DNA from 3 places in the Allobosea sp. 685 genome. Region 2 is predicted to be linked to each of the others. Evidence: predicted binding sites of a transcription regulator. Region 2 holds the regulator's gene; each other region holds the start of a gene.
What was found. The regulator PhoB, encoded in region 2, activates phosphate uptake and scavenging genes when phosphate is short. The targets are predictions, from matches to a motif close to TGTCATNNANCTGTCAT.

Region 1 (10,342 bases), 3.1 Mb from region 2:
TCGAGCAGGCGGTCCCCGCGATCGCGGCGCATCGGGGACCGGTCTATATGCGGCTCTTGCGCGGCAATGTCCCGCTCGTGCTCGACGAGTACGGCTACCGTTTCGAACTCGGCAAAGCCAAGACGATCCGCGACGGCCGCGACGTGCTGATCATCTCCTCGGGCTTGATGACGATGCGGGCCCTGGAGACCGCTAAGCGGCTCGAGGCTGACCGCATCGATGTCGCGGTGCTGCACGTGCCCACGATCAAGCCGCTCGATGGCGAGACGATCGAGCGCGAGGCCGCCCGCACCGGCCGCATGGTGATCGTGGCCGAGAACCACTCGGTCGTCGGCGGGCTCGGCGAGGCGGTGGCGGGTGTGCTGATGCGTGCCGGTATCCACCCACCCGCCTTCCGCCAGATCGCCCTGCCCGACGCTTTCCTCGATGCGGGCGCCTTGCCGACACTGCACGACCGCTACGGCATCTCGACCGACGCGATGGTCGCGAGCATCAAGAGCTGGCTCTGACGAACCAATCCCTCATGGCTTCGCTTCACACGCTTTGACGGGAGCTGCGTTGACAGCCTCGACCAACTCGGCAAGGAGCAAGCCTCGTCGGCGCGCTCGCATGCGCCGCGTTGTCGGGAGCCTGGATTGAGCGCGACATCACAAGCAGCGCAGAGTTTCATCGACCGTGTCCACGGCCGGGAGGTCGTGCTCGGCATCGTCGGCCTCGGCTATGTCGGCATCCCGCTGGCGCTGGCAGCGCTGCGCCGAGGCATCAAGGTCGTGGGTTTCGATATCGACCAGCCGCGGGTCGATCAGATCAATGTGGGCAAGGAGACGATCAAGCACATCCCGATGGAGCTGATCGTCGAGGGCCTGAAGACGGGGCGCTTCAATGCCACGACAGATTTCGACCGGTTGGCCGAGCCCGATGCCCTGCTGATCTGCGTGCCGACGCCACTCTCGCGCCATCGCGAACCCGATCTCTCCTATGTCCGCCAGACCACGGAAGCGATCGCCCGGCGCCTGCGGCCGGGTCAGTTGATCGTGCTGGAATCGACCACCTATCCAGGCACGACCGATGAATTGATGCGCCCGATCCTGGAGACCGCCTCCGGCCTCAAGAGCGGGCGGGATTTCTTCCTCGCCTATTCGCCCGAGCGCGAGGATCCCGGCAACGGGGAATTCGGCACCTCCGACATCCCCAAGGTCGTCGGCGGCGACGGCCCCGATGCGCTCGCCATGGCCGACGCGCTCTACGCCGCGCTCGTGGTCAAGACCGTTCCGGTTTCCTCGACCGCAACCGCCGAGGCGGTGAAGCTGACCGAGAACATCTTCCGCGCCGTCAACATCGCGCTCGTCAACGAGTTGAAGCAGGTCTACGCCGCGATGGGCATCGACATCTGGGAGGTGATCGACGCCGCCAAGACGAAACCCTTCGGCTACATGCCGTTCTATCCGGGGCCGGGCTTAGGCGGACACTGCATCCCGATCGACCCGTTCTACCTGACCTGGAAGGCACGCGAATTCGACGTCACGACGCGCTTCATCGAGCTCGCCGGCCAGATCAACACCGACATGCCCTACCGCGTCGTCGACCGGCTGGCGGAGCTTGTGGACACACAGCTCGGCCGCGGCTTCAGCGGCGCGCGTATCCTCGTCCTCGGCATCGCCTACAAGAAGAACATCGAGGACATGCGCGAAAGCCCTGCTCTCAAGCTGATCGAGTTGATCGAGGCCCGCGGCGCGAGCGCTGCCTATCATGACCCGCATATCCCCGAGATCCGGCCGACGCGAAAGCATGGCGGCCTGACCGCCCGCAAGAGCCAGGCGCTGAGCGCCGAGACGCTTACCGCCTTCGACGCCGTGCTGATCGCGACCGACCATGACGATGTCGATTACGGCCTCGTCGTCGCCCATGCCAAACTCGTGGTGGATACCCGCAACGCCTGCGCCCGGCATGGGCTTGCGGCCAAGACCATCTTCAAGGCCTGATGCGACGATGAAGAGCACTGAGCCAACTTACGATCTCGCCGTCATCGGCGGTGGCATCAATGGTTGCGGCATCGCCCGTGACGCTACCGGGCGCGGCGCCTCGGTCATCCTGTTCGAGAAGGACGACCTCGCCAGCGCCACCTCCTCGGCCTCGACCAAGCTGATCCATGGCGGCCTGCGCTATCTCGAGCATTACGAATTCCGGCTGGTGCGCGAAGCGCTGATGGAGCGCGAGCGCCTCTGGCGGCTCGCGCCGCACATCATCCGGCCGCTGCGCTTCGTGCTGCCGCACCATGCCGGCCTGCGCCCTGCCTGGCTGCTCCGGCTCGGGCTTTTCCTCTACGACCATATCGGCGGACGAAAGCTCCTGCCGGCGACGAAGACACTCGATCTTGCTCATGACCTTGCCGGCCGGCCGCTCAAGGACGACCATGCGCGGGCTTTCGAATATTCCGATTGCTGGGTCGAGGATTCCCGCCTCGTCGTGCTGAACGCGGCTGATGCAGCCACTAAGGGAGCCGCGATCCACACACGAACAAAGGTCGTCTCGGCCGATCGCGACGGCGACCTCTGGCGAATCGTCGGGGAAGACGAAGCCGGCCGTATCACCGTGACCGCCAAGGCGCTGGTCAACGCCGCCGGCCCCTGGGTCGGCGAGGTTTTGGGCGGCGTCGTGCGCTCGAACACCAAGGCCGCCGTCCGCATGGTCCAGGGCAGCCATATCGTCGTGCCCAAACTCTACGAGCACGACCGCTGCTACATCTTCCAGAACGCCGATGGCCGCATCATCTTCGCGATCCCCTATGAGCGCGACTTCACCCTGATCGGCACCACCGACCGCGACTACAAGGGCGATCCTGCCCAGGCGAAAGCGACGCCCGAGGAGATCGATTATCTCTGCGCCGCCGCGAGCGAGTATTTTCGTGCACCCGTCACGCCCGAGCAGGTCGTCTGGACCTATTCCGGCGTGCGCCCGCTCTATGACGACGGCGCCTCCAAGGCCCAGGAAGCGACGCGCGACTATGTGCTGACGCTCGACGCGCCCGAGGGCGAAGCCCCGCTGCTCTCGGTCTTCGGCGGCAAGATCACGACCTATCGCCGCCTCGCCGAAGCGGCTCTGGACAAGCTCGCGCCGCATGCCGACTGGGCCAGCAGGCCTACCTGGACCGTCAACGGCACATTGCCTGGCGGCGATTTCCCGGTGACCGGCTTCGAGGCGCTGGTCAACGAGATCGCCGCCGCCCGTCCCTGGCTGGCGCGATCGACCGTGACGCGGTTGGTACGCGCCTATGGCACGAAGGCGCGCGAGATCCTCGCCGGCGCGCAAGGCATGATCGATCTCGGCCGCCATTTCGGCGCCGATCTCTATGAACGCGAGCTGCGCTATCTGATCCGCGCGGAATGGGCGAAGCGCGGCGCGGACGTGCTCTGGCGGCGCGGCAAGCTGGGCTTGCGCCTCTCAGTGGATGAGCGCGAAGGGCTGGACGCCTTCATGCTGGCTGAGGCGAAGACGACGACTGAGCCGGCTGTCTGAAGGCAATCGAGGTTGGCTGGCGGCTCAGCCCACCTTGCGCGCCAGCAGGAAGAGCGCAACGGCGGCAAGCGCCGACAAGGCGATGAGAAGCAAGCTGCTCGGCATCAACCCCGCCCGCTCGATCAGGATGGCGAAGGCCAGCGGAGCGGCGGCTTTCACCGCGAGCCCCGGTGCTGAAAGCTTACCCAGCATCGCGCCATATCCGGCCGGGCCGAAGAGCTGCAACGGCACGGTTCCACGTACGATCGAGCTCAGGCCCATGCTGACGCCATAAGCGATGGCGAAGAGCCCGGCGAGCGTCGCAGTCGTATTGCCGATCATAAGCGTGAGGAAGCCGAACGGCATCAGCGCAGCCGAAACCCAGGCCGTGGTGACAGGGTCGAGCGTGGTGCCGAAGAGCATCTCGGCCAGGCGTCCCGCGACCTGCGAAGGGCCGACCATGGCGCCGATGCCGACAGCGAGCCCGGCGCTCAGGCCCAGCCCCTGCAGCATCGTCAGCATATGCACCGACATGGCCGAGACGACGAAGCCCTGCAGCGAGAAGGCCAGCGCAAGCAGCATGAAAGCGCGTCGCCGCGCCGCGCCTTCGAGATAGCCATCCTGCGGCGCCGTCACCGCAGTGGCTATGGGCGTCACAACCGGCGGGCGATGCGGGCGCCCGGGCAGCAGGAACAGATGCAGGGGCGCGCAGAGCACGAACTGCAGCACGGCATAGAGCCGGTAGATCTCGCGCCAGTCGAGCCCGTTCAGCAGGGCCGTCGTCAGCGGCCAGAACAGGGTCGAGGCAAAGCCACCGATCAAGGTGAGCTGGCTGATGGCGCGCCGCGCGCCACCGCCCTTGGCCTGCGTCAGGGCGGTGAAGGCGGCGTCGTACAGCACCATGGTCGAGACGACCTCGAGCGCGATCATGGCGGCGAAATAGCCAACCGGCCCGCGTGCCTCCGCCAGCGCCAGCAGCGAAAGACCGGCCAGGGCCGAACCCAGGCTCATGATCATGCGGGTGCCATGCTGGTCGATCAGACGACCCACGAGCGGCGCGATCAGCCCGCCGGCCAGCAAGCCGGCAGCAAAGCCGCCATAGGTCCATTCCGGAGCCCAGCCGAAGCTCGCCGTCACGCCCGGCGCGAGCACGGCGAAGGCATAGTACAGGCAGCCATAGCCGACGACCTGGGTAATGCCGAGGGCGAGGATGAGGGACAGCTCTCTCCCTCCGGACGGAGCGGGTGACGGCAGCAACGAGCCCAGCATCAGACCTCGGCCACCTCATGAGCGGCACTGCGAACCGGCGTGCCTCCACAGCCGCAACCAGCTTCGCCGGAAGCTTTCGCCCGGGCATCATCCGCGCAGCAGGCATCGACCGCCGCGGGAGCCGGGCCGCCACAGCAGCCGGAGTCGGCCACGGCAGGGCCGCCGGGCCTCGTGCTGCAGACGCCGGTTTCGGGCAGCATGAGCTCGACTCGCCGCGCCGCCGCGTGATCGCCCGCGATCTCGGCCACGATCGAGCGGACCTGTTCATGGCCGGTGGCCAGCAGGAAAGTCGGCGCCCGGCCATAAGCCTTCATGCCCGCTATGTAGAAGTCGGGCTCGGGATGGGCGAGTTCGACCGCACCATGTGGACGCACCGTGCCGCAGGAATGTGCGTTGGGATCGATCAGGGGCGCAAGGGCGGGTGGGCATTCCAGCGCCGGATCGAGCTCGACCCTGAGTTCACGCAGCCAAGCGAGATCGGGCCGGAACCCGGTCGCGACGATCAACTCGTCGACCGTCACATCGCGTCCGCCACCATTGACCGCCACAAGATGCAGACTGGCCTCCCCCCGTTCGGCCCGTTCGAGCTGGAAGTCCGTCTCGACTGCGATCAGGCCGCGCTCGACGAGCTTTGCGATGCGCGTGCCCAGTTCGCCGCGCGCGGTCAACTGATCGGCCGCCCCACCCCCAAAGGCCTTGGACAGCATGGCGCCGCGATAAAGCCAGACGATCCGGGTTTCGGGCGCACTCGCCTGCAGATCGGCGAGCGCGATCAGCGTGCCGATGGCGGAATGTCCGCTGCCCAAAACCGCAATCCGCTTGCCGGCATGGCGCGCCCGCGCTTCGCCGAGCACATCGGGCATACCGTAGCTGATCGCAGCAGCGGCCTCGCGCTCCCCGAGCGCCGTCAGCCCACCCGAGCCAGCCGGGTTGGGCGAGAACCAGGTGCCGGAGGCGTCGATCACGGCGTCCGCCAGCAGGGTTTTCTCGCCGGTTCCACTGCCATAACGCAGAGCAAAGGGCGCGGAATCACGCCCGGCCGTCCGGACCTTGTCGAAACCGGACCGGGTCACGGAGAGCACGCGCGCCTCGAAATGGATCGCACCGCGCAGCGCCGTGTGTTGCGCCAAGGGTGCAAGATAGCGATCGATCAGCTCGCCGCCGGTCGGGTATCCGCCCGGATCTGGACGGCTCCAGCCGGACGCGACCAGCAGCCGCTCCGCCGCGCCATCGATGTTGAAAGCCCAGGGCGAGAACATCGGCACATGCGCCCAATGCCGCACGGCATGCCCAACCGCACTGCCCTGCTCCAGCACGACCGGTCTCAGGCCGCGTTCGGTGGCATGGGCCGCCGCCGCCAGCCCAACCGGCCCTGCCCCGATGATCGCAATGGTCTTGATCTCCGCCATCTCATGATCCTCAAATTCTGGAATAATCGAAATAGCAGGCGGAGACATCAGGCCGCGTCCTGCTCGTTTGGGCCACAGCGGCTCTCGACGCAGCACTCGGCCACGAGGAACTGCAGCAACGCGTTCATCAGGTCGAAATTGGCCCGGCAGATCAGCGTGGTGCCGTCGCGCTCTTGGCTGACGAGTCCCACGATGATCAGCGTCTTGAGGTGATGCGACAGGGTCGATGCCGCGATCTCGAGCCGTTGCTGGCACTGGCCGACTGAGAGCCCGTCATGGCCGGCGCGGACCAGCAGGCGGAAGAGCGAGAGCCGGGTCGGATTGCCCAGGGCCTCGAGTCTGGCGGCGGCGTCTTGCGTGTTCATGCAACCACGATGCTCCAGGCTCGGCCGGCGGTCAATCCGTATTTCCGGAATTATGGAATAATACGATTTCCGCGCAGATGGCCCCGGGGCCGCGCGACCGACAGCGCTATGCCAGCACGCTCTGATCCGCGAGATGGACGAGCCTGCCGCCGGCGATCGTCGCGACAACGCGCGGCTGCGGCCCCTCCGCGACCAGGATAAGATCGGCGCGTTTGCCGGGCGCGATCACGCCGCGATCATGCAGCCCCAGCGCCTGCGCCGGCGCTTGCGAGACCAGCTTCCAGGCTTCCGTGAACACCGCCGCCCCCTTGCGCGCCAGAATGAACGGCGCCAGCGCCAGCGCCGGGTAATAATAGTCCGAGGCCAGGATCGTGCAGAGCCCCTGGCGCACCATGTCCTCGGCCCCGGGGCAGCCGAGATGCGAGCCGCCGCGCACGACATTGGGCGCGCCGAAGACGATCGCCTCGCCATGGGCGGCAGCCTCGCGCGCCGTTGCCACATCGATCGGGAATTCCGCGACGCGCACGCCGAGCGAGCGATACCAGGCCCGCATCTGCGGCGTCATGTCGTCGTGCGACAAGGTCGGCACGCCAGCCTCGAGCGCCGCCTGCGCCAGCCGCGAGACCGAGCCCGCGACCTCGTTGCGGCGGGAATAGACCGCCTCCGCCAGCCTCATGAAATCGGCCGAAGACAGCCCGGTACGTTCGACCATCTTGGCGACCTTGGACGCGCGGACGCCCTCCTTCAGCAGGCCTTCGGTATGGTCGTTGAAGGCGAGCACGCCGACCTTGCCCTTGGCGATCCAGTCGAGAATCTCGGCCTCGGCGTCGAGATTGAAGGTCTCGTGGCGCAGATGGAAGCGCGTATCCGCGCCAAGCTCGGGCGCAAGACGCGCCATCGCCTCGATCAGCGAGCGCGCATTGTCGGCACCGCGCAGGCCCGGCTCCCAGGACCAGGTTACGCCATGGAAGGCTGTCGTGATGCCGCTCGCCAGCATGGCGCGATCAGCATCGCGCAAGGCAAGATCGATGTCGAAGGACACGCCGGGACGCGGCATGATGTGGCGCTCGAAAGCGTCACCGTGGCAATCGACGAGCCCCGGCAGCACGAGCAGGCCGGAGGCATCGAGCCGTAAAGCACCGGCAGGAGCAGGCGCGCCCGGCTCCGCGATCCTGCCGCCCGCGACGACGATATCGGCCTCGACCAGCTCCTCCAGCAGCGCCCTGCCACCCGTGATCACGATCGACATCTCATTCCTCTCAGCCAGCGCGACGAATCGGCGTGAACACCTGCCGATGAAAGCGGTGCATGACGATGCGATGACGACGAGCCCCGGCCGGCAGAACGGCACCGTGCCGGCTTGCCCCGCGTCTCATATGCCGGCAAGAGGCTTGTGTCGGCGAGAGGCTTGCGCAAGAACCGCGCGCCCCGGTCGGCTTAACGGTTCACCGCCTGACCGCTACGGAGCGAAAGCCAATGACCGACGTGAAACCGCCCCGCATCGCCATCACCTATTGCACGCAGTGCAACTGGCTGCTGCGCTCGGCCTGGATGGCGCAGGAGCTGCTTCACACCTTCGGCCCTGATCTCGGCGAGGTCGCCTTGCGACCGGGCTCAGGCGGCAGCTTCCAGATCCATTACGACGACACGCTGATCTGGGACCGCGTCGCCGATGACGGCTTTCCCGACGTCAAGGCGCTGAAGCAGCGCGTCCGCGACCGGCTCGACCCCAGCCGCGACCTCGGCCATCTCGACCGGGCGGCGCAGTAAAGCGTTGCGCGAAAAGCTGGGTACCGGTTTTTCGCGGGAGCAATGCTCTCAATTTTTAGAAGCGATCACGCCTCACGCGCTCTTCGCTACCGCCTCGATCTTGTCGATGCCGCCGAGCTTGGGCGCAAACGAGATCCAGACCTTGCGCGCGCCCTCCTCCCAGGCTGGCCGGTCCTGCGGCTGCACGACCTTGCCGCCTTCCGCCGCAGCCTTCGCCATCGAGGCCTCCTCGTCGGCAATGATCAGATCGTCGAAATAGCCAACGCCCTCAGTGGCGGCGGCCGACAGCGCCGCCTTGTCTTCGGCTGAAAGTCCCTTCCAGAACGCGGCCGAGACATAGATCACGCCCGAGGCCCAGATATGGCCGGTCTCGATCAGATAGGGCACGACCTCGTGCAGCTTGAAGCCGACATAGGCCGATTTGGTCAGGTCCATGCAATCGACCACGCCGGTCTTCAGCGCGTTGTAGGTCTCGGGGATCGGGATCGGCGTCGGGTAGGCGCCGAGCCCCGACCAGAGCTCCGTGTGCAGCGGGCTCTGGATCACGCGGATGCGCTTGCCCTTGATGCCTGCGGGCGTAGTGATCGGCTCCTTGGCCAGGAGATGGCGTGCGCCGTAATTGATGAAGCCGAGCACGACGAAGCCCTGCCCCTCGAACTTGCCCTTGAGCTCGTCGCCAAGCGGTCCCGCCAGCACACGCTTGAGATGGCCCCGGTCGCGGAACAGGAAGGGTAGATCGAGGATCTGGCTGTCGGGAACCCAGCCCGACAAGGCCGAGATCGTCGAGAGCGAGGCCTGGACCGAACCAAGCCGGACGCCCTCGGCGACCTCCTTCTCGCCGCCCAGCGCAGCATTGCCGACGATGCGCAGATCGAAGCGGCCGGGTGCGGTCCGGTTCAGGATCTCGGCGATCTTCCGCCAGACCCTGGTCTCAGGCTTGTCCTCGCCGAAGAGCGAGGCGACCGTCACGGGCCGGCCGGCGGCATGGGCCGTGCGGGTGGACAGCAGCGCGGGCGCGGCCAACAGGCTAGCCGTGATCTCGCGGCGGGTCGGCGACATCAGAACAACTCCTTGAAGGATGGTGGAAGCGAGGGCCAGGCGGCCGCCCCCAGGCACAGCACGGCAAGCGCGACCAGAAGCGTCGCCAGCAGCGGCAAGACCGCCCGGAAGACGGCACCTGCCGGAACCCGAGTGATGCCGCTGACGACATAGACCAGGATGCCCAGCGGCGGGGTCAGGCCATGGATCATCAGGTTGACCACGAGGATGACGCCGAACTGGATCGGATCGAGCCCGGCCGAGATCGCAACGGGCAGGAGCAGCGGCGCCAGCAGCAGGATCGCCGCGCCGATATCGAGGAAAAGCCCGGCCACCAGCAAGACGAGATTGGCGAGCAGCATCACCGCATAGGGGCCGCCGCCAAGCGCCGTCACCAGCCCCGCCATCTGGTCTGAAACCCGATCGACCGCGAGCAGGAAGGCGAAGGGCGCCGACGCACCGATCAGCATGCCCACGGCCGCTGCTTCCGTCGCCGATTTGCGCAAGGCGCCGAAGACCGTGCCGATATTCAAGCTGCGCAGCGCCAGACAGGCGACGAGCGCATAGGCCACCGCCAGCGCCGAGGCCTCGGTGACGGTGACGACACCGAAGCGGATACCGACCACGACGACGACGCCGAGCCCGATCGCCGGCAGCGCGCCGATGAAGCTCTTCGCCCTCTCCTGCCCGCTGGCCTTGGGCGCAGCATCGACCACCTCGCGCACGCTGAGATGGATGCCGATCGCCAACGCCAGCGCCAGGACCCCGCCGGCGATGAAGCCGCCGACCAGAAGCGAGCCGACCGACAGATTGGTCGCGGTCGCCAGGATCAGGAAGGCGATCGAGGGCGGGATGATGTTGTCGAGCATCGAGACGCCGGCCACGATCGCCGCCGCATGGGCCGGCGGGTAACCGCGCGCGATGAGGGCCGGCGCCATCACCTTGGCGCCGAAGGCGGCGTTGGCCACCGAGGAGCCTGACGCGCCTGAAAACAGC
Region 2 (10,342 bases):
CTTCGGCGCCACCGACGCCCCGCTGAAGGGCGAGGAGCTGACCAAGGAAGGCCTGATCCAGTTCCCGACCGTGATGGGCGGCGTCGTTCCTGCGATCAACGTGGCCGGCATCGAGGCCGGCAAGCTGAAGCTCACCGGGCAGCTCATCGCCGAGATCTATCTCGGCGACATCAAGAAGTGGAACGACCCCAAGATCGCCGCGCTCAATGCCGGCGTGACCCTGCCCGACGCCAGCATCAACCCGGTCTATCGCTCGGACGGCTCGGGCACGACCTTCGTCTGGACCGATTATCTGTCGCGCGTCTCGCCCGACTGGAAGACCAAGATCGGCGCCAACCAGTCGGTCCAGTGGCCGGTCGGCATCGGCGGCAAGGGCAATGAGGGCGTCTCGGCTTCGGTCAAGCAGGTCGCGAACTCGATCGGCTATGTCGAATACGCCTATGCCAAGCAGAACAAGCTCTCCTTCGCGCTGGTCCAGAACGCCGACGGCAACTACCCGGCCCCCGACGACAAGGCCTTCCAGGCCGCCGCCGCGAATGCCAACTGGAACGAGGCTCCCGGTTTCGGCATCTCGCTGAACAACCAGAAGGGCGCGCAGGCCTGGCCGATCACCTCGGCGACCTTCATCCTCATCCACGCCAAGCCCGAGAAGCCGGAAGAGGCGCAGGCCGCGCTGAAGTTCTTCGACTGGGCCTATAAGAGCGGCGACGAGCTCGCGACCGGCATCGACTACGTGCCGCTGCCGGGCAAGGTCAAGGACATGGTCCGCGCTGCCTGGAAGGGCGTCGTCGACAACTCCGGCAAGCCGATCTTCTGATCGCCCGCCGTCATGGCCGGGCTTGACCCGGCCATCTCATTCAGGAGGCGCAGCTCCGAGCTTTCGGATCTGCGCTTCGCTCCGCCCAGGAATGACGGACAACCCACGCTACCGGAGCCCCGCGGATGACCGCCGTGACCCAGACGATGCCTGCTGCGCCGCTGCGCAAGACCCCCAAGGGCACGTTCGACCTCGTCTTCCGCAATGCCAGCTTCCTGGCCGCGCTGTTTGTGCTGGTGCTGCTCGCCGGCATCATGTTGTCGATGGTTATCGGCGGCTGGCCGGCCTTCCGTGAATTCGGCTTCGGCTTCATCACCTCCAGCGTCTGGGATACCCAGAACGACCAGTACGGCGCCTGGCCGGCCATCGTCGGGACGCTCTCGACCGCGCTGATCGCGCTGGTCATCGGTGTGCCGCTGTCGCTGGGCATTGCGGTCTATCTGACGCAGCTCGCCCCGCCCTGGTTCAAACAGCCGGTCGCGACCGCCATCGAGCTGCTCGCCGCTGTGCCCTCGATCATCTATGGCATGTGGGGCCTGTTCGTCTTCGTGCCGCTCTTCGCCGCCTATGTTCAGGTGCCGCTCTCCAACATCGTCGAAGGCCTGCCACTCGTCGGCACGGTGCTGTATTCGCGCTCGCCATCGGGGCTCGGCATCTTCACCGCGGGTATCATCCTCGCTTTCATGATCATCCCCTTCATCGCCTCGATCACGCGCGACATGCTGGAGCAGATCCCCTCCGTGCTGCGTGAGAGCGCTTATGGAATTGGGGCGACCACCTGGGAAGTCGTGCGCCATGTCCTGGTGCCCCAGGCCGGCGTCTCGATCATCGGCGCGGTCATGCTCGGCCTCGGCCGCGCGCTCGGCGAGACCATGGCGGTGACCTTCGTCGTCGGCAACGCCAACCGGCTCTCCGCCTCGATCCTGGATCCGGGCTCGACCATCGCCTCGCGCATCGCCAACGAGTTCAACGAGGCGCTCGGCTTGCAGCTCAACGCGCTGATCGCGCTCGGCTGCATCCTGTTCTTCGTCACCTTCGTCGTCCTCGTCATCGCGCGCATCCTCGTCTCGCGCGTCAAGAGCTACTGATAAGCAAGAGCTACTGAATAAGGCCGCCGATCATGAGCATGACGACACCCTCCACCGTGCGCCAATTGCCCCAGGCCGAATGGGGCCGCGTGCGCCCCTCGCGCCGCACCGCCGACAAGGCGATGAAGCTGATCGCCACCGGCTTCACCTTCCTCGCCATCTTCGTGCTGTTCTGGATTCTCGGCATGCTGATCGTGAAGGGCGTCGGCGGGCTTTCGCTCGCGACCTTCACCCAGGTCACGCCCGGGCCCGGTTCCGAGGGCGGTGGCCTTGCCAACGCCATCGTCGGCTCGATCGTGCTGACCTTCCTCGGCATCGCGGTGGCGACGCCGATCGGCGTGCTCGCCGGCACCTATCTCGCCGAATACGGCAAGGGCTCGCAGCTTGCCAATCTGATCCGCTTCATCAACGACATCCTGCTCTCGGCGCCCTCGATCCTGATCGGCCTGTTCGTCTACGTCATCCTGGTCGAGCCCTTCCGCGGCTATTCCGGCTGGGCCGGCGGCGTCGCGCTCGGCATCATCGCGATCCCGGTCATCGTGCGCACCACCGAGGACATGCTGCGGCTGGTTCCGGGGCCATTGCGCGAGGCTGGTGCGGCGCTTGGCGCCCCGCCCTCCGTCGTCATCACCAGCGTCACCTGGCGGGCGGCGAAATCGGGCATGGTCACCGGCATCCTGCTGGCGCTCGCCCGCATCGCCGGCGAGACCGCGCCGCTGATCTTCACCGCGCTGAACAATAATTTCTGGTTCTCGCCGACGCTCTCTGGCGGCGTCTCGAACCTGCCGGTGACGATCTACCAGTTCGCCTCGGCCCCTTACGAGAACTGGCAGCAGCTCGCCTGGGCCGGTTCGCTGATCATCACCGTCTCGATCCTGCTGCTCTCGCTGATCGCGCGCCGTATCGTGCGCGGCAGCAAGTGAACGGCTATCCTGAACCCTCGTCGCGTTCGATCTGAAGGAAGAAGTCGATGCTTTCGACGCTGGAACTGAGCCCGCAAACGCTCGATGCCGAAGCCCCGGTCAGGATCGCGGTCAAGAACCTCGATTTCTACTACGGCGAGCACAAGGCGCTGAAGAGCGTCAATCTCGATTTCCGCGACCGCCATGTCACGGCGCTGATCGGCCCCTCGGGCTGCGGCAAGTCGACCCTGCTGCGCATCTTCAACCGCATCTATTCGCTTTATCCCGAACAGCGCGCCACCGGCGAGGTCATCCTCGACGGCCGCAACGTCATCTCCAACGATGTCGATGTGAACGAGCTGCGCTCGCGCATCGGCATGGTCTTCCAGAAGCCGACGCCCTTCCCGATGTCGATCTACGACAATGTCGCCTTCGGCATCCGGCTCTATGAGAAGCCGCCGAAGTCGGAACTCGACGACCGCGTCGAGGGCGCGCTGCGCCGCGCAGCGCTCTGGGACGAGGTCAAGGACAAGCTCAAGGCTTCGGGCATGGGCCTGTCGGGCGGCCAGCAGCAGCGCCTGTGCATCGCGCGCACCATCGCGCAGAAGCCGGAGGTGATCCTGTTCGACGAGCCGACCTCGGCGCTCGATCCGATCTCGACCGGCAAGATCGAGGATCTGCTGGAGCAGCTCAAGACCGATTTTACCATCGTCATCGTCACCCACAACATGCAGCAGGCGGCGCGTATCTCGCAGTACACCGCCTTCATGTATCTCGGCGAGGTGATCGAGTTCGCGCCGACCAACACCATCTTCATGAACCCGCACAAGAAGCAGACGCAGGACTACGTCACCGGCCGCTTCGGCTGACTGTCCAGTTCCGCTCCCGCTTCCAGAGGATCCGCCGCGATGACCGAACATATCGTCCGCTCCTACGACGCCGAACTTGAGGGGCTGCGCCGCAGCCTCGCCGAAATGGGCGGCATGTCCGAGCGCATGCTCGGCGATTCCACCGTGGCGCTGGTGCGCCGCGACACCACGCTCGCCCAGAAGGTGATCAGCGCCGACCAGCGCCTCGACAACCTCCAGCGCGATGTCGAGGAGCGTGCGGTCCTGACCATCGCGCGGCGCCAGCCGCTGGCGAATGATCTGCGTGAATTGATCTCGGCGATCCGCATCGCCGCCGACATCGAGCGCGTCGGCGATCTCGCCAAGAACATCGCCAAGCGCGCGGTCGCGATCTCCGGCCAGTTCCAGCCACCGCATCGCGCCGTGGTCGGGCTCGAGCACATGAGCCGGCTGGTCCAGGCCCAGCTCAAGGACGTGCTCGATGCCTATGCCGCGAGCAACGAGCAGAAGGCCATGGAGGTCTGGCGCCGCGACGACGAGATCGACGCGCTCTACACCTCGCTCTTCCGCGAATTGCTGACCTATATGATGGAAGATCCGCGCAACATCACCTTCTGCACGCATCTCCTGTTCTGCGCCAAGAACGTCGAGCGCATCGGAGATCACACCACCAACATCGCCGAGACGATCCACTATCTCGTCACCGGCGAGTCGCTCGATCTCAATCGCCCGAAGCTCGACACCACCGACATCAATGTCGAGGCGGTGACGGGGAGCTGATGGAATGAACGCACCGGCACCTTTCCCGTCATGGTCGTCCTCGGGCTGGTCCCGAGGATCATCCCGACCATCCACGTCTTCACCGGTCGAGACCTGTGTTCAAGACGTGGATGCTCGCCACAAGGGCGAGCATGACGGTGTGTGTCGGCTGAATGCCAGGAACGGAACCGCGCCATGCCCGCACGCATCCTGATCGTCGAGGACGAGGAGCCGCTCACGCTGCTCCTGCGCTACAATCTCGAAGCCGAGGGCTTCGAGGTCGACAGCGTCGCGCGCGGCGACGATGCCGAACTGCATCTGCGTGACCACACGCCCGACCTCGTCCTGCTCGACTGGATGCTGCCGGGCCTGTCGGGCATCGAGCTCTGCCGCCGCCTGCGCACGCGCAGGGACACGGAGCGCGTGCCGATCATCATGCTCACAGCGCGCGGCGAGGAGACCGAACGCGTGCGCGGTCTCGCCACCGGCGCCGACGACTATGTGGTCAAGCCATTCTCGCTGCCTGAACTGATCGCGCGCATCCAGGCGCTCCTGCGCCGGGCCAAGCCTGGCCATGTCGCGGGGCTGCTCGCGGCCGGCGATCTCGAGCTCGATCGCACGACGCGCCGGGTCCGCCGCTCCGGCGCGGAATTGCATCTCGGCCCGACCGAATTCCGCCTGCTCGAATTCCTGATGCAGGCGCCGGGCCGGGTCTATTCCCGCGCACAGCTCCTCGACGCCGTCTGGGGGCGCGACGTCTATATCGACGAGCGCACGGTCGACGTTCATGTCGGCCGCCTGCGCAAGGCGATCACGCCCGGCGATGCCAAGGATCCGCTGCGCACGGTGCGCGGCGCTGGCTACGCTTTCGACGAGACCTTCGCGCGAGGCTAAGAGCGCGCGTCATTCCAATATCGGGTCGGGGCGCTGCGGCCCCGTCGATTGTTGCAGGTAACGTTCCTCTTTAGTCTTGGCCGCTCATGCGCCCGCCAGGATTCGAGACCGTGATCTCCAGCCCCGTTTTTCCCGCCATCAAGGCTTTCGAAGCCGAGCTCATCGCCATTCGGCGTGACATCCACGCCCATCCCGAGATTGCCTTCGAGGAGGTCAGGACGGCGGCCCTGGTGGCGCGGACGCTGCGCGGCTGGGGCATCGAGACCCATGAGGGGCTGGCCGGGACCGGCGTTGTCGGCTCGCTGAAGGGCGAGCGCGGCGGGCAGCGCGCCATCGCGCTTCGCTCCGAGCTGGACGCGCTGCGCATCGAGGAGAAGAGCGAGATCGCGCATCGCTCGACCATTCCCGGCAAGATGCACGCCTGCGGGCATGACGGGCATATCGCCATGCTGCTCGGCGCCGCGCGCTATCTGGCGGAACACCGGGATTTCGGCGGCACGGTTCATTTCGTCTTCCAGCCGGCGGAGGAGGGCTTGGGCGGTGCCCGCGTCATGCTCGAGCAGGGGCTGTTCGAGCGCTTTCCGGTCGATGCCGTCTACGGCATGCACAACCAGCCGGGCCGCCGCGCCGGGGAGTTCGGCATCAGGCAAGGGCCGATGCTTGCCGCCAGCGACACCTGGGTCGTGACCTTTCGCGGAACCGGCGGCCATGGCGGCTCCGGCACTCATACCGCGACCGACCCGACGATCGCGCTGGCCAATTTCATCCTCGGCGTCCAGGCGATCGTCGCCCGCAATGTTCCCGCCGTCGAACCGGCGGTGTTGAGCGTAGGCCACATCAATGCCGGTGCTTTCAGCTCGCCCAATGTCATCCCCGCCGAGGTCGTCGTCACCGGCACGGCGCGCTGCTTCTCGGCCGCGGTGCGCGACATTCTGGAGCAGCGCCTGGGCGTGCTGGCCGAGGGCGTGGCGGCCATCCAGGGCTGCAGCGCCGAATACCTCTACAAGCGCCGCTATCCGCCCCTGATCAACAGCGTTGACGAGACGGCGCTTGCGGCGACGGTAGCCAGCGACCTCGTCGGCGCGGAGAAGATGGACACGCATATCCCGCTCAACACCGGCGCCGACGATTTCGCCTTCATGCTGGAGCAGCGGCCGGGCGCCTTCATCCGCATCGGCAACGGCACCGCGGCGGAGGGCAAGGGCAATCTGCTCCACACTCCGCTCTATGATTTCAACGACGATATTCTCGCTCTGGGCTCGACCTATTGGGTGCACCTCGTGCACAAGGAGCTGACATCGCAGGCCTGATCCCGCTCGCCGCCCTCCGGCAGCCGAAACCGGAGCTGGGCCGCAGGAGTTTGAGTTCATGCCGACATCCGACATCGCGATCATCGGCGCAGGCCCCTCTGGCCTGATCGCCGCCGAGCGGCTGTCCGCCGCCGGCCACGCCGTTACGATCTATGACCGCATGCCCTCGCCGGCGCGCAAATTCCTGCTCGCCGGTCGCGGCGGGCTGAACCTGACCCATTCCGAACCGCTGGATCAGCTCCTGACGCGCTATCGCGATGCGCAGGCCTGGCTCGAACCGGCGATCCGCGCCTTCCCGCCCCAGGCTTTGCGCGATTGGGCCGACGGTCTCGGCGCCGACAGCTTCACCGGCACGAGCGGGCGCGTCTTTCCCAAGGCGATGAAGGCCTCGCCCCTGCTGCGCGCCTGGCTGCGCCGGCTGGAAGGGCAGGGCGTGAAACTCGCATCGGGGATGCACTGGACCGGCTGGAGCGCCGACGGCGCGCTTGCCTTCCAGACCCGCGACGGCGGGGTCGAAACGATCCGGCCCGGCGCGACCTTGCTGGCCCTCGGCGGCGCGAGCTGGCCGCGTCTCGGTTCCGATGGCGGTTGGGCGCCGCTGCTCGCGGCTCGTGGCGTCGCCGTCGCGCCGCTGCTGCCGGCCAATGGCGGCTTCACCGTCGCCTGGTCGGCGATGATGCGTGAGCGTTTCGCTGGCGCGCCGTTGAAGCGCATCGTCATCCGCTTCGGTGAGCGTCAGGCCACCGGCGAGGCGATGATCGATGCCGACGGCATCGAGGGCGGCGCGATCTACGCGCTGTCGGGCCTGCTGCGCGAGGCGATCCTGCGCGAGGGCAAGGCGGCGGTGACGCTCGATCTGCGGCCCGACATGGAGACGGCGCGCCTCATCGAGCGTCTGGCGAAGCGCCGCAAGGGCGAGACGCTGAGCAACCATCTGCGCAAGGCGGCGGGCCTGTCGCCGGTCGCGATCGCGCTCCTGCGCGAGGCGAGCCCGCGCTTGCCTGAGGACGCAGCGGCCTTGGCGGCGCTGATCAAGGCCGCTCCCCTCATGCTCACCGGCCTCGCCCCGATCACGCGCGCGATTTCGAGCGCCGGCGGCATCGAAGCTGGCGCGGTCGCTCCCGATTTCATGCTGAAGGCGCTGCCCGGCGTCTTCGTCGCCGGCGAGATGCTGGACTGGGAAGCCCCGACCGGGGGCTACCTGCTGCAAGCCTGCTTCGCCACCGGCGTCGCGGCGGCGGCGGGGATGGAGGCGTGGTTGGCGCGGGCGTAAGTCGAGCCAGAAATCCCACTCCAGAATCTCCACGTCATCCTGGACAAGCGGCGGAGCCGCGCAGCTCCGGGATGACGGCGTGGTTCCGGGAGACACGGGACAAGCGAGAGCACTCCTCCCACGTCCTCCCCTAGGTTTGCCTTCTCGTCACGCGTCGTGAGGTGACGGCAGCCCGCGCTCGTGGTCACGGGTCCGCTCATAGACGGCGTCGAGATCCTGGCTCACCAGCATGACGGCGTCGTGGCCCAGCGGCTTGGCCTGGAGCGCTCCGTTGGTCAGCAGGAAGAGCTGCACCAGCGCCGACCGGCAGGCTTCGTTCAGGCTCAGGACCTGCGTCATCAGCCAGAGATCGTCGGGAAGGTCGAAATGCGCCGCGACGTCCAGCAGGGGGTGTAGCGCGGGTGCCGTTCCATCAGCGTCATTAGGGTCGCCAGCGCGTTTCCGAGGTCTTGCCGTTCCTCGGAGGACAAGGCCGAATAGGCGTGCTCGTCATACATGGTTGGTTCGCCTTTCCTCGATGATGCGCGGCCCATGCCGTCGGTCGACCAGGGTCGGGGCGGCGATCCGCTTGAAGGCGAGCGTGCTGCGCCAGGCCTCCTCCGTCACGCTGATCATCGTGCCGATGCAGGACATGCCGTCGATCATCGTCGGCAGGCCGAGCGGTTTGACCTCCCAGCCGAGCTCCAGGAAGCGCGGCATCCACCAGGTTTCCATCACGACGGTGATCGCGCTGAAGTTCTGCTCCAGGCAGTATTCGAGCATGCCGCCGAGGACGGTGTGCAGCACGGCGGATTCGTGGCCGCGATGCTCGGGAACCACGAAGATCCGCGTCCATTCGACGATGTCGGGGCCGCGCTGCAGGCCGCGGATATTGGCGAGGAACGGAAAGACGTCGCTCATCAGATGCGGGCAGAGCGTCGGCACGAGCCGGGAGCCCCCGATCACCTTGCCCTCCTTCAGCGCCAGCAGATAGACCGCGTCCTCCGTGTCGAACTGGTCGATCTCCCGGCCGTCGGGCCGCTCCAGCTCCATCCAGCGCCGCTCCTCGACATAGACGCGATGTCGGATGCGGAAATGTTCTTCGATCTGATCGGCATAGAGCCGGCGATTGGAGGCGTCGACGACGTGAATCATGTGCTCTTCCCCAGCAGCGTGAGGAAGAATCTTCTACCGATCCGCGCGGGGCGGAATCCCGGTTTTCCGGGAGTGCCGAAGTTTTCGCAGATCTATAGACTAAAGTCTGATCTCGCCGCGCAGATGCGCCTCGACCACCGTGCGCGTGCGGCCCCGGGCGCCGAGCTTGCGGGCGGCGTTCTGGTAATGCGCTTCGACGGTTCCCGCCCGGATATTGAGCGCCGCGGCGACGCCTTCGGTCGATTTGCCGACAGCCATCCAGGTCAGGACCTCGCGCTCCCGCACGGTGAGGCAATGGCCCCGATTGCCGCGTATGGCGGCCTCGGCCTTGGCATGGGCGTAGAGCGACATCAGGTGGATGGCGGAGCGGGACTGTCGCGACAGGTCGGGCTTGTCGCCGGCCATGGTGACGACGGCCTTGAAACCGTCCTCATTGTGGATCGGCACGCAGAAGCCATGGACCATCTTGAAGTCGCTGGCTCGCCGCATGATCTCCTGCTGGCGCGCGCTGGCGACCTCCTGGCGGTAGACCTCGGCCCAGACGAAAGGGTTAGCCGTGGTCTTGCAATGCGCTGCGATCGGGTCGTCATCGGCATAGTTCTGCCGGACATAGAGCTCGAACCAGCCATCGGGCCAGCCATTCAGCAGCACCAGCGGCGCGATCCTGTCGCCGGTCTCCGGCAGGCCGGTGATCAGGAAGGCGTGGAAGCCGAAGCTGGCGAGCTTGTCGCGCAGCGAGGTGATGATCGTCTGGGGGTCGTTGAGGCGCGTCAGCACATCGATGAAATCGAGCGCATCTCGTCCGGTGTCGAAGTGTTGTCCCGACATGAACGGTTCTCACTGGTCGTACTATAGCCGCATTGTTGCAGCGCGTTTCGGGGAGTCAATGCCTTCTGTGCAAGGCTGAGCCTCTATGCGGGACTGGTTCTGCGCGCAAGGCGCGCCGCGCAGCCATCTCCTCCTGCCATCTCCTGTCAGCTATGCGGCCCGCCATGCGCCTTGCCCTCTCGCGCTTGGGCGGCTTCCGTCCCATATTGCGGTCATGTCCAAGACCTCCGCTCCCAAGACCTCCGCTCCCAAGACCTCTGCTCCCAAGACTTCCGCGCCCAAGACTTCCGCGCCCAAGACTTCCGCGCCCGAGACCTCCGCCTCCGACGCCAAGACGAAGCCCGCGAAAAAGCCCGCCAGCGCGCGCACGCCCAATTCCAAGGCGACCAAGCCCGAGTTGAAGCCGCTGGAGGGTTATCTCGCCGACCTGCTCAACCCGGCGATCAACCGCGGCAACACCGTGCCCGGCGGCGCCTCCGGCTTCAGCGA
Region 3 (10,342 bases), 1.4 Mb from region 2:
TTGCGGGGAGGAGACAGGTTTTTGGGGAGCGCGACTGGTGCGGATATTCGTGGGCGCCGGCAGGCAGATATTAATCATGGCAAGCAATAGCGCTGTGTTGCGCTTTGTTTCTGCACCGGGATTTAGGATTTCTCGCAGAAGAAAGCGCTCGCCCGAATAGTGGAAACTCGGCTGGGCCTCGTGGCTGCGCGCCTTTCGTTCGCCGTCGAGCAGATTCTTGGTGGAAGACGATTCTTGACGGAAGAGAAGGGTGACATGGCTCTCAAGGCGATGATCAGGGCGATGAGGCCGCATCATTGGCTGAAGAACGGACTCGTCTTCATCCCGATCCTGCTGAATCATGAGGTCTTCGATCTGGAGTCGCTCGGGCATGGGCTCGTCGCCTTCATCTCCTTCAGCCTGATGGCCTCGTCGATCTATCTTCTCAACGACATCGTCGATGTCGAAGCCGACCGCCGGCATCCGACGAAATGCAAGCGCCCGCTGGCTGCCGGCGAGATCACCGCGCGTCAGGCCTATATGGCGGTTCCCGTCTTGCTGGCCGCCGCTTTCGCCCTGTCCCTGCTGCTGCCGCAGCCCAAGCTCTTCGTGCTGGCGTTGACGGCCTATCTCGGTCTCGCCTTGGCCTATCTCTTCGTCCTCAAGCGCAAGCTTCTGGTCGATGTGCTGGGGCTGGCCGCGCTGCATACCTTGCGCATCCTCGCCGGCAATGCCGCCGCCGCGATCCCGCTCTCGTCATGGCTGCTCGCCTTCTCGATGTTCCTGTTCCTGAGCCTGGCGCTGGTAAAGCGCTATGCCGAGCTCAGGATCACGCAAGACCAGTCGGGGTTGAAAAAGGCCGGGCGCGGTTATCATGCCGAGGATATCGAGGCGCTCTCGCAGCTCGGCATGGCATCGGGCTGCACCTGCGCCCTGATCCTGGCGCTCTATGTCGACAGCGCCGCGGTGAAGCAGCTTTACCGTCACCCGGAGCTGATCTGGCTGGTCTGCCCGATCGTCCTTTACCAGATGTCGCGGGTCTGGTTCCTGGCCAGACGCGGCATGATGCCTGACGATCCGCTCGTCTTCATGATCCGCGACTGGCGTAGTCAGGTGACGGGCTTGATGGTTCTGCTGATCATGGTCTTGGCGACGATCCTGCCGTGAGCGAGATCCTGCTATGAGCGAGATCCTGCTATGAGCGAGATCCTGCTATGAGTGAGATCTTGCCGGAATGCCGCTCCTGGGGCGGGCTTGTCGCCCGAAATACCGAGATCGTTGCGGCCGAACCCTGGATCGCCGCGCCGTCGCAGCAGCGGACGCCGGCCCTGGCTTATGGCAATGGCCGCTCCTATGGCGATTCCTGCCTGAACGATGGCGGCGTGCTCATCCTGGGCCGCAGCCTCGATCGAATCCTCGCCTTCGACCGCGCGAGCGGCCTCCTGACTTGCGAGGCGGGCGTGCTGCTCGACGATGTGCTGAAGCTTACCGTTCCGGCCGGCTGGTTTCCGCCGGTGACGCCCGGCACCGCATTCGTCACGATTGCCGGTGCGCTGGCCAATGACGTCCATGGCAAGAACCACCATCGCGCCGGCACCTTCGGCAGGCATGTGCGCGCCTTCGAACTGATCCGCTCGGATGGCAGCCGCCTGACTTGCGCGCCCGACCTGAACAGCGAGCTTTTCGCGGCGACCATTGGAGGCTTCGGCCTCACCGGTCTGATCACGCAGGTGACGCTGCAATTGATGCCGGTCACCTCCGCCGAAATGCAGCAGGAGGTGCTGCATTTCGACGGGCTCGACCGCTTCTTCGCGATCTCGGCTGAATCCGATGCGAGCCATGACTATACCGTCGCCTGGATCGACTCGCTGGCGAGCGGAGCGCAATTCGGTCGCGGCGTCTTCTTCCGGGCCAATCATGCAACGGGGGGTGATGCGCCGCTCGCGCGCTCGAAGCGGCCGCTGCCGTTTCCGATCAGGCCGCCGATCCCGCTGATCAACGGGCTGACCTTGCGCGTCTTCAATGCGCTCTACCGGGCGGCGCAACCCTCGTCGCCTGAGCCGCGGCGCATTCCCTATCGGCCATTCTTTTATCCGCTCGATCGTGTCGCCAACTGGAACCGCGCCTATGGACCCAAGGGCCTGCGCCAGTTCCAATGCGCGGTGCCGACGGCCCATGCCCGCAAGGCGGTGGAGGCGATGCTGAGGCGCACGCTGGCGGCGGGTGAAGCTTCGTTCCTGACCGTGCTCAAGCTCTTCGGCGATATGCCGTCGCCCGGCATGATGTCGTTCCCGATCGCGGGGGCGACCCTGACGCTCGACTTTCCCAATCGCGGGGCGCGCACGGAGGCGCTTCTGGCGGAGCTCGACCTGATCACGATCGAAGCCGGCGGACGCGTGAACCCCTATAAGGATGCGCGCATGTCGCCGGCGACATTCGAGGCCTCCTTCCCGGATTGGCGGGAGTTTGCGCGCCATATCGATCCGGGCTGCTCGTCGAGCTTCTGGCGACGGGTGACGGCGGGTTGAGCGTCACGGCGGTGAAGTCCTAGTTTTCGTGGCTCCTCCGGCGTTTCCGGCAAATCCGCATCGTCATCCTGGGCGACCGCAGGTCGACCCGGGATCCATCGGAGGGCCAATCCTTTAAAGGGCCGGGCCTCCGATGGATCCCGACGCTCCGCGGAGTTTATCCTTGGGCCGATCGAAGATCGGACCCGAGGGCTTCGGCCAGGATGACGCGCAGATATGATGCTCGTCTCGGAGACTGAAAAAAACTTCGCCCTCCTTTGAACCTCTCAGCTCCCCGCCGCGACCAATGCTCATGGAGGGCGAATGGTTCGCCCCCGATCGAACCTCGGGAGATGCCGTCATGACCAGCTTCAAGAAGACCGCGACCGCCGCTCTGGCCGCCCTCACCCTCTCCACCGCCATTCTCGCCGGCGCGGGCAGCGCGGAAGCCTATCCGCGCCATCGTGGCTGGGGCGTCGGCGCCGGCATCGTCGGAGCGCTTGCCGTCGGCGGCCTGCTCGCGGCCTCCGCCAACCGCGCCTATGCCGAGCCCGTCTATGACGAGGATGCTCCGGTGCGCCGCTGCGAGATGGTCGAGCGCGTCAACCGCTTCGGCGAGGTCGTCGGCTACCGCAAGGTCTGCTCGCTCTACTGAGCCGCAACCATGGCCCGCATCGATCCGGTCCCTCGGTTCCCCCGAGGGGCCGGATGGCGTTTTGGGGCCTGAAGAGCGTAGATTTATGATTCCGGCGCCTCAGCCTGGCAAACCGCCTCGAGCGCCCAGCCCTCGGGAGCGATGACGAAGGCGGCGTAGTAGCTCGGCCCGTAATGCAGGCGCAGGCCGGGCGCGCCATTGTCGCGTCCGCCGGCCAAAAGCGCCGCAGCGTGGAAGGCATCGACCGCAGTGCGTGTTGGCGCGTTGAAGGCGAGATGAAAACCCGGCCCGGGCGGGGAGGCCTGCGGCCGCAGTTTCAGCGCCAAGAGATCGCCGCCGCCGGGCGGCCCGTAGCCGGCGGCATCCGGAGCGGTCCAGACGCGAACCAAGCCGAGCGGGCCAAGCGCCGCATCATAGAAGGCGATGGCGGTGGTGAGATCGCGGACGCCGAAGGAGAGATGGCCGAGCATGAAGCACCCTCTGTTTCGGTAATCCTTGGTTTCGGCAAGCCTGCCCCGGGCTTCCGCCAGCGCATGTCAGCGGCTCCTGTGCGAAAAGAAAAGGGCCGGCGAACCGGCCCTTTCAGAGATTGTGTGACAACTGGCCTCAGCCCTTCGCCACCGCGACCTTGCGCAGATAGTCGGTGACGATCTTGGTGATGCCGCGCGAGAGCAAATCGTCGAGCGCCGCGATGAATTCGTCGCATTGCTCGCGGGTGACGATCAGCGGCGGCTCCAGGCGGATGACGTTGCGGTTGTATTCGGTGAAGGCGACGAGCATGTCGTAATCCTTCAGCAAGAGCGCGCCGATGAAGCCGCAGAGCGAGCCTTTCAGCTTGTCGTCGAGCAATGCGACCATGTGCTTGAGGCCAAACGGCATGGTCTCGCTGATGTCGTTGAACTCGATGCCGATCATCAGGCCGCGCCCGCGGATCTCCTTGAGCAGGCTCGGATGCTTCACGCGCAGGCCGTTGAGCTTCTCGATGAGATAGTCGCCCTGGCGCTGGGCGTTGCCCATGAGGTCTTCCTCATAGAGCACGTTCAGCGCCTCGATCGCCGAGATGCAGGCCTCGCCCATGCCGCCGAAGGTGGCCTGAGCATGGATCAGCGCGGTCTTGGGCTTGCCATAGGCCTTCATGTAGATCTCGCGGCGGGCGATCATCGCACCCATCGCCGCCTTGGAACCGCCGAGCGCCTTGGCGAGCGCGGTCACGTCCGGCACCACGCCGTCGCGCTCGAAGGCGAAGAACTGTCCGGTGCGGCCGAGACCGCACTGGACCTCGTCGGCGACCCAGAGCACGCCATGCTTGTCGCAAAGCGCACGCAATTCACGCCAGAAGCCGAGCGGCGCCTCGACGATGCCGCCGCCGCCCTGGATCGTCTCCATCACGACGATGCCGATCGCGGGATCGCTTTCGAGTGCCTGGCGCACCGCTTCGATATCGCCGAAGGGCACCTTGACCCGGTTCTCGACCAGCTTGAATTGCGACTGGTAAAGGTTGGAATCCGTGACCGAGAGCACGCCCTTGGTCTTGCCGTGGAAGGAATTCGCCGCGTGCAGGATTTTCGAGCGCGCCGGTCCCTGCGCCTGCTCGGCGACCTTCAGCGCCGCCTCCATCACCTCCGATCCGGTCGAGCCGAAGAAGACCATGTCGAGATCGCCAGGCGCGATCGCGGCGAGGTTGGCGGCGAGCGCCGAGGCGTATTGCGACATGAAGGCCATGCAGATCTCATGGCGGTTCTCGTCCTGGAACTTCTGCCGCGCCGCGACGATGCGCGGATGGTTGTGGCCGAAGGCGACCGAGCAGAAGCCGCCGAAGAAATCGAGGATCTTGCGGCCATCGCGGGTGATGTAATGCATGCCCTGGGCGCGATCGACGATGATCTTGTCGAAGCCGAGCAGTTTCAGGAAATGCACCTGGCCGGGATTGACATGGGCGGTGAAGAGCTCGCGCACGGTCGCGGCGTCGAGCTGCTTGGCCTCCTCGACGCTGTAGAGCTTCGGGCGAGCCGGTGCATCATCGGTCTTGAAAGCGGGCATGCTCATGCTGCGAGGCTCCTCTGCGCCTGATTTCGGATGTCTTTGCTCTTGCGGTATTCGGTGTAGGCGGCGAGCAGCATGTCCTCGTCGCGGTGCTTGGGCGTCCAGCCGAGCTCGCGCTTGGCCTTGGAGGTGTCGAGGATGCAGATCTCGTCGGCGATCATGTACTGCTCCGGGTCCATGATCGGCAGGTTGATCCAGTCGAGCGTGTTCAGCGTCAGCTTGACCAGCGGCGCCGGCGTCGGCAGCAGGATCGATTTCGAGCCCGCATGCGCGATCAGGTCGCCGAGCAGCTTCTTCACCGGCGGCGGATCGTCCGAGCCGAGATTATAGGCGCTGTTGGGGAAGCCGGCCTTCCAGGCCGCTATGCAGGCGCTGGCGCAGTCGAACACCGAGATGAACTGATAGGGGTTTTTGCCCGAGCCGATCATCGGCACCGGCAGGTTCATGTCGATCAGCGTGAACAGCTTGACCAGGATGCCGAGCCGGCCCGGCCCGATGATCAGGCGTGGCCGGAAGATCGGAATCTGGAAACCCTTGTCGCGATAGCCCTGCGCCAGCGTCTCGGTGGCGAGCTTGCTCTCGCCATATTCGCCGAGCGGCTTGGCGGGATGGGTCTCGTCCTGCGGCACGGTGACGGAATGGCCGTAGATCATGTCCGTGGTGAAGTGGACGAGCTTGTTGGCGCCGTTCTTCTCCATCCAGGCCAGGATATTGGCGGTGCCATGATAGTTTACCGGCCAGAAGAAATCGTGGCGCTCCTTGCGGATCACGATGGGCGAAAGCATCTTGGCCGAGAGATTGTAGACGAGGTCGTCCTTGGTGAGCGGGATGGCGTTCACGCTCTCGGCGCTGGTCACGTCGATGTGCTGGAACGGCACCTTGGCGTAATGCGCATGGCCGCTCTTGACGATGTCGGCGACCAGCACCTCCTCGCCCATGGCCGCCAGATCCGCCGCCAGATGCGAGCCGACGAAACCGTCTCCGCCGATGATGATATGTTTCATGGGTTCAGGTCTTCCGGACTGGGTCAGCGCGGCAGGCGCGGCGGGGTGCGGACCGGCACCGGGACCGGCCGGAGCACGGGTTTCGGCTCCAGCAGCATGCCGAGACGAAGGAAGAGGCGTGCGATCAGATCCATGTCGGTCCCTCAGCTCTGTGCGATGAAGATGGTGCCCAGCATGATCAATCCGATGCCGGCAATGCGGGCAGGGCTCAGATCCTCCTGGAAGAAGAAATAGGCGTAAACCGCGACCAGGACGTAGGCGAGGCTCAGGAACGGATAAGCGTAGCTGATCTGAACCTTCGACAGCACGACGAGATGCGAGGCCATGCTGACCACGAAGGTGCACAGGCCGAAGAAAACGAAAGGGTTGAAGACGACGCGCAGGATCGTGGCGATCAGCCCGTCCTGGCCGGGGTCGAGCTGGCCGACGCCGGTCATGCCGCGCTTGAGCATGAGCTGAGCCGCAGCGTTGGTCAGCACCGTGAACAGGATCAGGGGAATATAGGAGTTCATCGGGCGATCAATTTTCCGTGCGGCCAGTGGGCCTTTGAATGACGCGGAAATTACTTCAAATACCTTACGTTGCGGTCCTTACTTCCGCGTAACGTTAAGATGATCCTGCCGGGATCTCATAAAGGCGGAATGACTTCACTTCGCGCCGCAGTTGGTATGCGAGCGAGCGCAGGCTCTTGGCCCGCGGCTTGCTACCCACGCCTCGGTTCGCCGACCCGTTCGACGTTGCTCGCCGCATGACCGAAGGATGCCTGAGGCGGGCACGGCCGACATTCCGGTGCTGACATTTCCAAGGAGGAGCCGAGACCATGAAGCGCGAAGAACTCACCGAGAAGATCCTCGACATCAAGCGCGAGAAGGGCTGGAGCTGGAAATACATCACCGGGGAAATCGGCGGCATGTCCGAGGTGCTGATCGTCGGCGCGCTCCTGGGCCAGATGAAACTGGTCAAGCCGTTGGCGGAGAAAGCTGCGACCTTGTTCGGCCTTACCGAGAACGAGAAGCGGATGCTCAACGAGGTGCCCTATCGCGGCACGGGCACGCCGATGCCGCCGACCGACCCGTTGATCTACCGTTTCTACGAGATGGTGATGGTCAACGGCCCGGCCTGGAAGGCGCTGATCGAGGAGGAGTTCGGCGACGGCATCATGTCGGCGATCGATTTCAACATCGAGTTCGAGCGTGAGCCGAACCCGAAGGGCGACCGCGTCAAGATCGCCATGTCGGGCAAGTTCCTGCCGTATAAATATTACGGCAACGAGCAGGGCATTCCCGATTACGGCTTCAAGGAAGCGTAGAGCATGTCCGCGTTTCTCCGAATCGCGGACATGCTCTACGTCCTTGTTTTATCGCATTTTCTTCATGCGAACTGGTGCCCGCTTCGCTCGAAAATGCTCTAGCCTGTCGGTTCATGGCGTCGTGCAAGAGATCGCGCGTGTGTTCGGGAGCGTGTAAATATTGTTATAGTATAACATTTCCGACGTCAGGAAAGCGCATGTAGTAATCGTACTGTCACATACGCTTCCTAACGGTCGCCGACGGATATCGAACGGGTTCGAGCGGAGACGGGCATGCGCGCGCAAAAATGGCTGATGACGATCCTGGCGACAGGGCTTGCCGGGGCCACTCCCGCGCTGTCGCAGACGATCTATCCGATCAACCGGGCTGAAATCCTCGCGGGCTCGCGCTTCGATTTCAAGGTCGAGTTCCCCAACGCGCCGACCTCGGCTGATGTGACGGTCACGATCAACGGCAAGCCCGCAGCCGACATCTTCGGCAAGCCGACCGCCTTCACCCAGAACGAGGAAGGCCAGAAGCATTCGGCGCTGTGGCTGCGTGGCGCGACGCTGCCGGCCGGCAACTACGTCGTCGAGGCGACGCAAGGGGCGAACAAGGCGACGGTGAAATGGCAGGTCTTCGCGACGGCCCAGCCGCGCCGGGCCAAGAACGTCATCCTGTTCATCGGCGACGGCATGTCGGTGGCGCATCGCACTGCGGCGCGGATCATGTCCAAGGGCTGGGAAGAGGGCCGCTTCAATGGCGAACTCGCCATCGACGACATGCCCAACATGGCGCTGATCTCGACCTCGGGCAGCGATTCCATCGTCACCGACAGCGCCAACAGCGCCCATGCCTACACCACGGGCCACAAATCCTGCGTCAACGCGCTTGGCGTCTACTGCGCCAAGAACGCGCTGACGCTGGACCACCCCAAGGTCGAGACCATCTCGGAGCTGATCAAGCGCCGCAACAAGATGACGATCGGCGTCGTCACCAATGCCGAGATCGAGGATGCGACGCCGGCCGCCATGGTCGCCCATACCCGCCGACGCTCGGATTACAACGACATCGTCAAGATGTTCTACGATGTGAAGCCGGACGTGATCATGGGCGGCGGCTCGCCGAACTTCCTGCCCAAGACGACGCCGGGCTCCAAGCGCACCGATGATCTCGACTTCATCGCCCAGTTCAAGGCGGCCGGCTACAGCATCGCCACGACCAAGACCGAGATGAATGCGGCCGCCGCTTCCGGCGCCAAGAAGCTGCTCGGCCTCTACAACACCAGCAATGTCGACGGCGCCTTCGATCTGCGCCTCGCCAAGAAGGGCAGCATCGCCAAGTTCCCCGACCAGCCCGACGTCGCCGAGCAGACCAAGGCTGCGATCGACATGCTGAAGAGCAATGAGGACGGCTTCTTCCTGATGGTCGAGTCCGGCCGCATCGACAAATACAGCCACTCGCTGGATTGGGAGCGGGCCGTGTTCGACACGATCATGCTCGACAACGCCGTCAAGATCGCCAAGGATTTCGCCGGTGAGCGCAACGACACGCTGATCATCGTCGTGCCCGATCATACCCATGCGGTCTCGCTCGTCGGCACCTATGATGACGAGCGCCCGGGTCAGCTCCTGCGCGACAAGCTCGGCACCTATGCCGACTCCAAGGCGCCGAATTACGGTCCGCTCGACGCCGATGGCTATCCGACCAACGTCAACACCTCGCGCCGCCTCGCCGTGGTCTTCGGCACCTATCCCGACACCTGCGACACGGGCCGCCCCTTCATGGATGGCGAGCGCGTTCCGGCGGTGAAGAGCGCCGACGGCAAGACCAATGTCGCCAACGAAGCCGACTGCACCGGGCCGCTGGCGACGCGCAAGGTCGGCAACCTGCCTTTCGACGCGAATTCGGGCGTGCATTCCGGCGATGACGGCATCTTGACCGCGATGGGCCCGGGAGCCGAGAAATTCCGCGGCCACAAGCCCAACACCTATGTCTTCCGTGTGATGGCGGAAGCGCTGGCGCTGGGCGGCGAGTGAGCCGGTCCTGATCCGAGGCGAATGGTCCGTGCAGCAACCGATCCTCCTCGCAAGACTGTCCCGTCGCGGGCTCCTTCAGGGGCTCGCGACGCTCGCGTTCTGCGAGGCCGCCTCCGCGGACGAGGCGACGATCAGTTTCGACGGGCTCTACAAATCCTTCGGCGTGCTCGGCTTCCAGTTCTCGGATCGCGCCACGAGCCTGCGCGGGCAGGAGGTGCGCATGCTCGGCTACATGGCGCCGCCGCTGAAGCCCGAGAGCCATTTCTTCGTGCTGACGCGCGAACCCCTGGCGATCTGCCCATTCTGCCAGTCCGATGCCGACTGGCCGGTCGATATCGTCGTGGTCTTCATGAAGGCGGTGACGCCGATGGTCAGTGCCGGGCAGAAGGTCGCGGTCTCCGGACGTCTCGAAATCGGCTCCGCGATCGATGCCGAGACCGGCTTCGTCAGCCAGATCAGACTCGTCGATGCCAGTTTTCACGTCGCTTGAACGGCAGCCGGCGGCTGCGGCGCGGGCGCTGCAGTTGACCGGGGTCAGGCTCGACCATCGAGGCGGCGATGGCCGGCCGTTCCGGGTGCTCGATCTCGCCGGCCTGGCGATTCCAGCTGGCGCACGGGTGGGTCTGCGCGGCGCCTCGGGCTCGGGCAAGACCTCGCTGCTGCATCTCGTCGCCGGGCTGATCCGGCCCGATGCCGGTTCGGTCAGCTGGGGCGACATAATGGTCTCGGATCTGCCTGTCGGCGCCCGCGACCGCTGGCGCCAGGCGACGCTGGGCTTCGTCTTCCAGGATTTTCACCTGATCCCCGAGCTCGACGTCGCGGCGAA

Region 1: RMR04_RS10915 (alpha-D-ribose 1-methylphosphonate 5-triphosphate diphosphatase) is a predicted target of PhoB. The motif match lies at 7,847-7,863, and genes of this name have one in related genera.
Region 3: RMR04_RS02260 (alkaline phosphatase) is a predicted target of PhoB. The motif match lies at 7,699-7,715, and genes of this name have one in related genera.

What each region holds. Positions count from the first base shown of each region.
Region 1 is NZ_CP134779.1:2,015,748-2,026,089, reverse strand. It holds gene RMR04_RS10945 (transketolase family protein) at 1-509, shown strand, start outside; gene RMR04_RS10940 (nucleotide sugar dehydrogenase) at 636-1,982, shown strand; gene glpD (glycerol-3-phosphate dehydrogenase) at 1,990-3,516, shown strand; gene RMR04_RS10930 (MFS transporter) at 3,541-4,764, opposite strand; gene RMR04_RS10925 (NAD(P)-binding domain-containing protein) at 4,764-6,173, opposite strand; gene RMR04_RS10920 (ArsR/SmtB family transcription factor) at 6,221-6,538, opposite strand; gene RMR04_RS10915 (alpha-D-ribose 1-methylphosphonate 5-triphosphate diphosphatase) at 6,645-7,787, opposite strand; gene RMR04_RS10910 (Rdx family protein) at 8,015-8,308, shown strand; gene RMR04_RS10905 (TRAP transporter substrate-binding protein) at 8,381-9,367, opposite strand; gene RMR04_RS10900 (TRAP transporter large permease) at 9,367-10,342, opposite strand, start outside.
Region 2 is NZ_CP134779.1:5,457,604-5,467,945, reverse strand. It holds gene pstS (phosphate ABC transporter substrate-binding protein PstS) at 1-817, shown strand, start outside; gene pstC (phosphate ABC transporter permease subunit PstC) at 943-1,905, shown strand; gene pstA (phosphate ABC transporter permease PstA) at 1,938-2,828, shown strand; gene pstB (phosphate ABC transporter ATP-binding protein PstB) at 2,876-3,676, shown strand; gene phoU (phosphate signaling complex protein PhoU) at 3,716-4,435, shown strand; gene phoB (phosphate regulon transcriptional regulator PhoB) at 4,610-5,308, shown strand; gene RMR04_RS26795 (M20 aminoacylase family protein) at 5,419-6,618, shown strand; gene RMR04_RS26790 (TIGR03862 family flavoprotein) at 6,677-7,891, shown strand; gene RMR04_RS26785 (hypothetical protein) at 8,039-8,230, opposite strand; gene RMR04_RS26780 (hypothetical protein) at 8,230-8,388, opposite strand; gene RMR04_RS26775 (acyl-homoserine-lactone synthase) at 8,381-9,025, opposite strand; gene RMR04_RS26770 (helix-turn-helix transcriptional regulator) at 9,125-9,853, opposite strand; gene uvrB (excinuclease ABC subunit UvrB) at 10,068-10,342, shown strand, end outside.
Region 3 is NZ_CP134779.1:240,102-250,443, forward strand. It holds gene RMR04_RS02215 (hypothetical protein) at 1-294, opposite strand, end outside; gene RMR04_RS02220 (UbiA family prenyltransferase) at 283-1,146, shown strand; gene RMR04_RS02225 (FAD-binding oxidoreductase) at 1,194-2,507, shown strand; gene RMR04_RS02230 (hypothetical protein) at 2,848-3,141, shown strand; gene RMR04_RS02235 (VOC family protein) at 3,225-3,611, opposite strand; gene RMR04_RS02240 (aspartate aminotransferase family protein) at 3,748-5,187, opposite strand; gene RMR04_RS02245 (NAD-dependent epimerase/dehydratase family protein) at 5,184-6,188, opposite strand; partial or broken gene RMR04_RS02250 (transporter) at 6,335-6,700, opposite strand; gene cynS (cyanase) at 7,009-7,497, shown strand; gene RMR04_RS02260 (alkaline phosphatase) at 7,771-9,516, shown strand; gene RMR04_RS02265 (hypothetical protein) at 9,545-10,006, shown strand; gene RMR04_RS02270 (ABC transporter ATP-binding protein) at 9,984-10,342, shown strand, end outside.